One region of the Mesorhizobium sp. WSM3864 genome, then DNA from elsewhere that is predicted to be linked to it. Evidence: predicted binding sites of a transcription regulator. Region 1 holds the regulator's gene; the other holds the start of a gene.
What was found. The regulator LexA, encoded in region 1, represses DNA repair genes until DNA is damaged. The targets are predictions, from matches to a motif close to TGTTCNNNNTGTGTTCNG.

Region 1 (4,508 bases):
GGCGATGGACGGCTACGCCGTACGGGCCGCCGACGTAGCCTCGGCGCCCGCCCGGCTCTCCGTGATCGGCATGGCCCCCGCCGGGCGTGGCTTCACCGGCTCTGTCGGCAAGGGCGAGGCCGTGCGCATCTTCACCGGCGCGCCGCTCCCCGAAGGCGCCGATACCGTCGTTATCCAGGAGAATGTCCGCGATCTCGGCGGCGGCAGCATCGAAGTGACCGAGCCGACCGCGGAAGGACGCAACGTCCGTCGCCGCGGGCTCGACTTCTGCGAGGGCGACCTGCTCCTCGAAAAAGGCCGCCAGCTCGATCCGGCGGCGCTTTCGCTGGCGGCATCGGCCAACCATCCGAGTCTCAACGTGGTGCGGCAGCCGCTGCTCGCCATCATCGCCACCGGCGACGAATTGCTGCCGCCGGGCAGCGCGCTCGGCCCCGACCAGATCATCTCGTCGAATGCCTATGGCGTCACAGCTACGGCCCAGTCGGTCGGCGCGCGCGCGCTCGACCTCGGCATTGCCGCCGACCGCAAGGACGCGATCGCGGCCTTGGTCAAGAAGGCGGTCAAGGCCGGCGCCGACGTCATCGTCACGCTTGGCGGCGCCTCCGTCGGCGACCACGACCTGATCCACGACGTGCTGACCGGCGAAGGCATGCAGCTAGACTTCTGGAAGATCGCCATGCGTCCCGGCAAGCCGTTGATGTTTGGCCGGCTCGGCGACATTCGCTGCATCGGCCTGCCCGGCAATCCCGTCGCAAGCCTGGTCTGCTCGCAGCTGTTCCTGAAGCCGCTTCTGGCGCGGCTGGGCGGCCGGTCCTGCCGGCAGGAAATCCGCACGGCCCGGTTAGGCGCCGCAATGCACGCCAACGATCTCAGGCAGGACTATGTGCGCGCCGTGGTCCGCGAAGATGCGGGGGCGCTGATCGCAACACCGTTCGGCATCCAGGATTCCTCGATGTTGAGGATGCTCGCCGATGCCAATGGCCTGATCGTGCGCCAACCCTTCGCACCGGCGGCTGAAGCCGGCGAGGAATGCAGCATTCTGATGTTACGCTGAACAAAACGTCAACACATTCACTAAACTTTAAACGGTTGCGGAACACAACTGGAACAGATAGTGTTTGTTCTGGGTTTGTTTTTCTGATTCTGGTTTCAGAACCCATGGGGGCCGCCATGCTGACGCGCAAACAACATGAACTGCTGATGTTCATCCATGAACGGCTCAAGGAAAGCGGCATTCCGCCGTCTTTCGACGAGATGAAGGAAGCGCTCGACCTTGCCTCGAAATCGGGCATCCACCGCCTGATCACGGCGCTGGAGGAGCGCGGTTTCATTCGCCGGCTGCCGAACCGGGCGCGTGCCCTTGAAGTGCTGCGCCTACCTGACTCGATCGCGCCCGGCCTCAATGCGGCGAAGAAATTCTCGCCGAGCGTCATCCAGGGCGGCCAAGGCAATCTCGGCCGCCAGATCAAACCCGCGGCGCCCGCCCGCACGCCGACGCCCAGCAATGACGACGACGCCGTTTCAGCCGTCTCTATCCCGGTGATGGGTCGCATTGCCGCCGGCGTGCCGATCGACGCCATCCAGCACCAGACGCATTCGATCACAGTGCCGCCGGACATGATCGCCGGCGGCGAGCACTACGCGCTCGAGGTCAAAGGCGACTCGATGATCGAGGCCGGCATCTTCGACGGCGACACGGTCATCATCCGCAACGCCAGCACTGCGAGCCCCGGGGAGATCGTCGTGGCGCTGGTCGACGACGAGGAGGCGACGCTGAAGCGCTTCCGCCGCAAGGGCGCCTCCATCGCGCTCGAGGCTGCCAATCCGGCCTATGAGACGCGCATCTTCGGTCCCGATCGCGTCAAGGTTCAGGGCAAGCTAGTCGGGCTCATCCGCCGCTACTGAGGGGCTGCGGCTTGGCTTCCGGCTTCTCGGGCTTCTTGTAAGGCGCCAGCCCCCTGGCCTCACGCGAGTAGCGCCGCTGTTCGTGCCAAGGGCGGTACGGTTTTTCGACGGCGTATTGAATGGTTGCTCGCGCCGTCGCCGATTGCGGATCGAAGAAGACAGCGGCACTGCCGTCGCGCGCAAGTTGCCGCTTGGTGACGACGAGGATACGTGGATCGCGGCAGGGATTGTAGGCCGTGGCGTCGTTGATGACGATGAGGTCCGCGAAGTCGCAGGCAGGCCGGGCAGCTTCACGGTTCTCGGCGAGCGCGACGATTGCGCCCGATGGATGCCGGCCAATGCAGAGATCGCCCGTGCAGTAAAAGGGCGATCCAGGCGGCAGGTCGACGGGATCGGCCAAGTCCAGCGTGCCCTTGGCGAATGTCTCCGGCGGCACGATCGTTTCGGCCTTGAGCGCGCGTTTCCAGTTATCGGTGGTGAACTCGTTGGAGCGGGCACGATTGACGGCGAGTTCGCCCCCGCCGATCGGCATCGCCACCAGATGCGCGTCCTCCGAGATCAGCAGGTCCGGCGTGCGCACCTGCGGGATGATCATGACGGCCGCGGCAGCGAAAGGAATTGCGGCCAGCCTGAGCCACGTAGTCGCCATCGTAGCGATGACGAGCGCGATCGTCGCCAGCAGCACCGAATGGATCGAGATCAGGCCCACGGCATCGACCGGCGACCACTCCGAAATCCAAGCCGAGATCGCGATCATCGCCGCCAGGCCGTTGCCCATCAAATAGAGGAAGGGCCCGTCGAAGCCGAACGGCATCATGACCGCGCTGGCGACGGCGAGAAACATCACGATCGTGACGATCGGCATGATCGCGAGATTGGCCAGCAGGCTGAGCGGCGAGACGCGCTGGAAATGCCAGATGGCAAACAGCGCCGTGGCACTTCCGGCAATGATCGACGTCATTGCGGCGCCACCTGCTCCGACTGCCAGTTTGTGCGACATGAACCGCAGGAACGAACGCTTTGCCGGCGGCGCTCTCACCTTGCCGGCGCGGTAGTCGGACCAGCCGGCATAGGCGCCGACAAGGGCGGCGGTTGCCGCGAACGACATCTGAAAGCTCGGGCCAACCACTTCATGCGGCGACACCAGGATGACGGCGATGGCCGAGATCGCCAAGTTGCGCATCGTCAGCGCGGCGCGGTCGAAAAGCACGGCGATCAGCATGACGGCCAGCATGATGAAGCTTCGCTCGGCGGCGACCACCACGCCAGAGATGACGAGATAGGCGGCGATCGACATAAGCGCGATTGCCGCGGCATATTTCTTCACTGGCCGGCGTGACGAAAAATCCGGGAACAGCGCAAAGGCGCCGCGCAGCAGAAGCATGACCGTGCCGGCGACCAGCGCCATGTGGAGGCCCGAAATCGAGATGATGTGATAGATGCCGGTCCGCCGCATCGCCTCGTTGATGTCCTCGGGAATGCCGGCGCGCACGCCGACGATCAGTGCAGCGGCAATCTCGCCTTCGGCTCCGCCAATGGTGCTTCTGATGTGATCGGCAATGTTTTCGCGCGCGTTCTCGATGGCTGAGGCGATGCTCGTCTGAGCGATCGGGTCGGTTGGCGGAATGAGTTTCGGGTCGCCGAGGAAAAATCCACTGCCGCCGATGCCGGAAAAATAGCTGTCGAAGGAAAAATCATAGCTTTCGGGACGGACCGGCCCGGTCGGCGGCAGAAGCCGCGCGTAACCCGTCACCAGCGATCCGGCCTTCATGCCGGCCGAGATCCTGCGTGCCGAGAGCCTGACGCGATCCGGCGCGTAGCGCAGCTTTGGATGCGCGGTCGAGACGAGATCGATGGTTAGCCTGACGCGGCCATTGGCCATTTCCTCGGCGATGACGACGCGGCCTGTCAGCCGCGTCTGGATTTCGGAGCCGAGCATCGGTGTAGAGGCGCGCCAGGTCTCGACCTTCGCGGCGACGAATCCCAGCGCGCAAAACAACGCCGCCATAAAGACCAGGTGTGTCTTCAGCCAGGGACGCGAAACGGCCGCGCAGAGAGCCATCAGCGCCACCGCCGCCATCGGTCTGTAAAGATCCGGCTCGGCGCTCAAGGAATAATAGAGTATCACGCCGGCGGCCAGGAACACCGGCACCAGCAGGAAGCCGATGCCGCGGTCGAGCTCGGTGGAGGCTGCCTCGGCCACACCCCGGCGAAACGCGGAAAACGAGGCACGGCGGAACCACCTGCGGATTAAGTCGATGGCTGCCGGCGGACGAGCTTGCAGCGAAGCATCGCCGTCCGGCGGCAAAATTTCGGCGGCCGGACGCGGGACTGGAACCAAAACCGGTACAGCCTCGGCAGGCACGATGGCGGCAAACAGCAGGCGCTCGCTCACGCCAGCCGTCGTCTCCTCGCCCTCCTCCGCACCCCGGCCACGTCCAGCCATCGGGTCTGCCCCTTGCGCCCCAGACCTCCTATGCTACATGAACGCCCACCGCGCGAAAGTCCGCGCAAACATGCCCGCTTCAGTGCTTCTTCCGAGAGTTCCATGTCCGACAAGGTCGTCACCCGCTTTGCCCCCTCGCCCACCGGCTATTTGCACA
Region 2 (4,508 bases), on a different contig from region 1:
TGCGGGATTGTGGGAGTTGCCCGCCACATCGCAGGAAATGGCGGGCAACTCCACTTTCAAACCGCCGATGAAGGGACGTTACTCGACGGTTGTGCCACAATGAGTTGTGGGCCTACTTGTTTCCAGAAATCGCCCATTCGGACCTCTGCGCTCAAAGGTGCGGCCTCAGGTCCCGCCTGACAAGGGACCGTGGCCCGAAAGCAGGAACATTCCAGCTTTGGCGCCGTTGCCACGACATCCCAATCGGCAGAGGAGAGGAAACCATGGCCGACAGACCTACAGTTGTAAACACCAGTGGCGGGGGCGGCGCCGGCACAGCAGTGGCGATCGTTCTTGCCATCATCGCGATCGTGGCCCTGCTGTTCTTTACCGGCATCATCAATGTCGGTGGCCGCACCGGCGGTGGCGGATCGACGGATGTCAACGTGAAGCTCGATGCGCCGAAGGTCGAGGCGCCCAAGGTGGAGACGCCTGCGGCTCCGTCGACGACGCCGGCACCCGCGCCTGCCACTCCGGCTCCGGCCCCGGCTCCGGCCAACGGCGGTTGATCCGCCTGGCGCAACCGGTAGGCCGGCTGCGCGTTTATCGAATGGCTACTCCAGCTTCGGCCCGCGCATTCCTCTGGAAGGCGCGGGCCCTTTTTTTCTCGGGCCCTCTTTTCTCGGGCCCTTTTTGTCTCCGGCAGGTCCGCTCAGTCATCCAATTCCATCGGCCGATGGCCCGGCCTTTGATGCCAGACGACCTGGCGGAAGTCCGTCAGTTCGACGACTTGGTCGCAGGTCGGACAGATATAGTTGTCGCAGCACTGGCGAAGCGCCGGCGGAGTGCGGCGCACTGCCCCGACCGGCGGACGGGTTTCCGTTTTTCCTACCTGATGAAGCATCGATTCCTCCCAGTTTTTCTGATTTTTCGAGTATCGCCTTCCACCCGGCTTGGCCTCGCCTATGGCGGTTTCGATGGGCGCGGTGAGCGCGCGCCCGCGAGCGGAAATGAAAATGGACTATCGCGGACGGGGCCTGGCTTTGCCGCGGCACTATTGGCGAAATTCACTTGCCGAGGGTTCACAGGATTCTCCCCAAGGGGCGAGAAACGGGGTGGCCCCTCAACCACCGTCGTGCCAGGCGCAAGGAACAGCAAAACACCGGCAGAGCGTGCTTGCAATAGGGCCTGCGCGGCAAAATCGATTTCGCGCCGCGCCCGGCAATTACATTAGCAATCATTCATTGAAAGGCGTATCAATCCGGCAGCGGTCGCCGACGATCGCGCGTCAGGTCCCGCTTGCAATCCTTGGAAATGGGAGGATGCCATGGCCGAAGCTGCAATGAAGGTCACCCAGCTCGAATCCAAGTCGCACAACAATCCCGACGAGGTTCGCTCGCCCGCCAAGACCCGCGTCGAAGTGGTGCGGCTGCCGGGCTACACGCTCGGGCGGCTCAACATGGAGCCGGGCTGGAAATGGTCCGAATGCGTGAAGCCGGTGGTCAAGACCGACAGCTGCCAGGTCTCGCATGTCGGCTATGTCGTGTCCGGAACAATTACCATACGCATGGACGACGGGACGCAGAAGACCTTCGAGGCCGGCACGTCCTATACCATCCCGCCCGGGCATGACGCCTGGGTGGAAGGCAATGAGCCGTTCCAATGCATCGAGGTGCTGAGCGCCGAGCAATACGCCAAACCGGCCTAGCGGCGGCTGTCGGCGAAGGGACGGCCAGAAGATCGGAGGGGCGGTGCTCCGGCTCGGCCGCACTTCGTCATCCTGGTGTTCGCGCGTCGCTCGGCTCCTGACTTCGTCCTAGCATGACGCAGTTTCGGGCCGCGATCCTTCGCGCCCCTCCCTGGTCTCGCGGTCAACCCGTCAAAGGGGAGCACACCGGCGCAACCGGTCAAAGCCCTTGGTTGTGACGGGTTGCAGATGTTCTCATCCCCAGCTGGCCGGCTTGACAGGAAACTCCTTTTGTTCTCTTTATGTTCACACGCATTACCGCTTACAACAGTCGCTGCTAATGCTGCGATGCCGCAAAGCGGGACGGATGGAGCCGGGAGCGATGCCCGCCACGAACGCCGCTTCAGCCGCTACCATCCTGCATGCCGATCTCGACGCCTTCTACGCCTCGGTCGAGCAACTGCTCGACCCGTCGCTGCGCGGCAAGCCGATCGCGGTCGGCGGCGGCGTGGTGCTTGCCGCCTCCTATGAGGCGAAGATTTTTGGCGTTCGCGGCGGCATGCCCGGCCGCAAGGCGCGCGAGCTCTGTCCGCAGCTCATCTTCGTCGGCGGCCGCTTCGGCGAATACCAGCGTCTCGGCGACGCCGCGATCAAGGTGCTCGACGATTTCACGCCGCTGGTCGAGCGCATCTCGATCGACGAGGCTTTCGCCGATGTCGCCGGCTGCACGCATCTGTTCGGATCGCCGGACGAAATTGCGCGAACCATCCGCCGCCGCGTGAAGAGCGAGCTCGGCCTGCCGATCTCGATCGGGGTGGCACGGACGAAGCATCTCGCCAAGATCGCCTCGCAGGTGGCCAAGCCCGACGGCCTCGTGGTGGTCGAGCCCGGCACCGAGCTTTCCTTCCTGCACGATTTGCCGGTGTCGCTGATGTGGGGCGTCGGTCCGGCAACCAAAGCCAGGCTCGCCGAGATCGGCGTCGAGACCATCGGGCAATTGGCGCGCACGCATAGCGGCGCGCTGGAGCGGCTGATCGGCCATGCCGCCGGCCAGAAGCTCGCGGCCCTTGCCTGGAACCGCGACCCGCGCCGGCTGGAGACGCATCGCCGCGGCCATTCCGCCGGCGCGCAGTCGGCGCTGGGCCGCAAACCGGCGCTGCCGCGCGTCTTCGTGCCGACGCTCCTGCATCTCGCCGACCGCGTCGCCAGCCGCCTGCGCGCCAAGGACCGGCCTGGCCGCACGGTGACGGTGCGCGTGCGCTTTGCCGACATGCGCGCGGTCACCAGCTCGGTGACGCTGGAGCAACCGATCCAGGCGACGACCATGCTCGCTGACGTCGCGGAAGAGCTGGTCAGAGGCGTGCTCGCCGCTCACCCTGGCGAACGGGAAATCTCGCTGCTGGCGATCTCGGTCTCGCATCTGGAAGAGCATGCCGAGCTGCAGCTCGAACTGCCGCTCGGCCTGGCGGACGAGAAGCTGAAGCCCGGCAGCCGCAAAGGCCTCGCCCGCTTCGGCGCCGACCGCGCCATAGACAAGATCCGCCAGCGCTTCGGCAAGCAGGCCGTCGGCTACGGCACCGTCGCGCTTGAAGCGGCGCGCTCGGTGCCGGATGAATTCAGGGAGCTGGCGGAGAAGGAGCTGTGAGGGAAGTGCTTCGGCATCTGCTCTGCGGCGCTGGAGATTGGCGAAAGCCGACGCGCCGTCCGATCTCCCCCTTGTGGGGAGATGTCGCCGAAGGCGACAGAGGGCGTCGCCGCGCGTGAAGCGCCGGCGTCTTCGGCGACGAAGACAATGCTGGCGATCTATGTGAGACGCCCCTCTCTGGCCTGCCGGCCATCTCCCCCTCAAGGGGGGAGATCACGCGCTCTGGCGGCTGCCCTCAACCCGCCACAGCCCAGTCCAGCCGCATCGCCGCGCTCATCGTTTGCCCATCTTCAAGCACCGTCAGCCCTTCGCCGTGATGCGCATCGACCGGGTGCGAGACCGGCTCGAAGCAGAAGAAGCCGGCGTCGGATGACGGCGAATAGAGGATATAGACGCCAAGCTCCGGCGAGGCAGTGAGCGTGATCCTGATCCCCTCCTCGAGCTGCGTGATCGAGGCGCGACGATTCCAGCCGTCGAAGGCGTTGTTGACCCAGTCCCACGGCAGCGGGATGGAGCGCGAGAAATCCCAGGCCGGGCGCTCGCTCAGCGGCACGACGCCGACCGGCAAATGGCGCTCGTCCTCCAGCCAGACGCGCCTGGCCTTGGCCCCGAGCAGGGTTGTGTCGCCGCGCGGGAACCAGGGATGGAAACCGAGCCCGTAAGGCAGGCGCATGCCGGCGCGGTTCTCCACCGTCAGCTGCGCCTCCAACGCGCCGTCCTGCAGCGCATAGGTCACGGTAGCCGCATAGCGGTAAGGACCGATCGCGCCCTCGTCGAGCACCAGCTCCGCCTCGGTGACGGTGCGGCGGGCGAGCCGCCACGGTCTTTGGAAACCGTCGCCATGGATCGGAAAGGCTTCGCCCGGAATGTTCGGCGCGACGGCGTGGAAGCGGCCGTCGAAAGTGAAGCCGCCGCCGGAGATGCGGTTCGACCACGGCACCAGGAGTTGGCAGCCGGACGTGCCGGTGCCATCGCCCGGCTTCAGCAGCGGAACCGGCGCGCTGCCGATCACCAGCGCGTCATAGCGCGCGATCGCCGCGCCCTTCTCCGGCGCCAGCACCAGCCTCGCCTGCCCGTCGTTCAGCTCGACCGCGCCGGCCATATCCTCACCAGCCGCCATCGATGGCGATGTTCTGGCCGCTGATCATGTCGGAGGCGGGTGAGACGAGGAACAGCACGAGCTCGGCGACGTTCTCA

Region 2: dinB (DNA polymerase IV) is a predicted target of LexA. The motif match lies at 1,959-1,976, and genes of this name have one in related genera.

The regions. Positions count from the first base shown of each region.
Region 1 covers NZ_NSGD01000001.1:667,629-672,136, reverse strand. Annotated here, with positions in the region: gene glp (gephyrin-like molybdotransferase Glp) at 1-1,054, shown strand, start outside; gene lexA (transcriptional repressor LexA) at 1,171-1,905, shown strand; gene CK215_RS03300 (ComEC/Rec2 family competence protein) at 1,889-4,351, opposite strand; gene gltX (glutamate--tRNA ligase) at 4,454-4,508, shown strand, end outside.
Region 2 covers NZ_NSGD01000010.1:47,964-52,471, forward strand. Annotated here, with positions in the region: gene CK215_RS20355 (hypothetical protein) at 264-548, shown strand; gene CK215_RS20365 (cupin domain-containing protein) at 1,307-1,687, shown strand; gene dinB (DNA polymerase IV) at 2,049-3,311, shown strand; gene CK215_RS20375 (aldose 1-epimerase) at 3,547-4,431, opposite strand; gene CK215_RS20380 (SDR family oxidoreductase) at 4,418-4,508, opposite strand, start outside.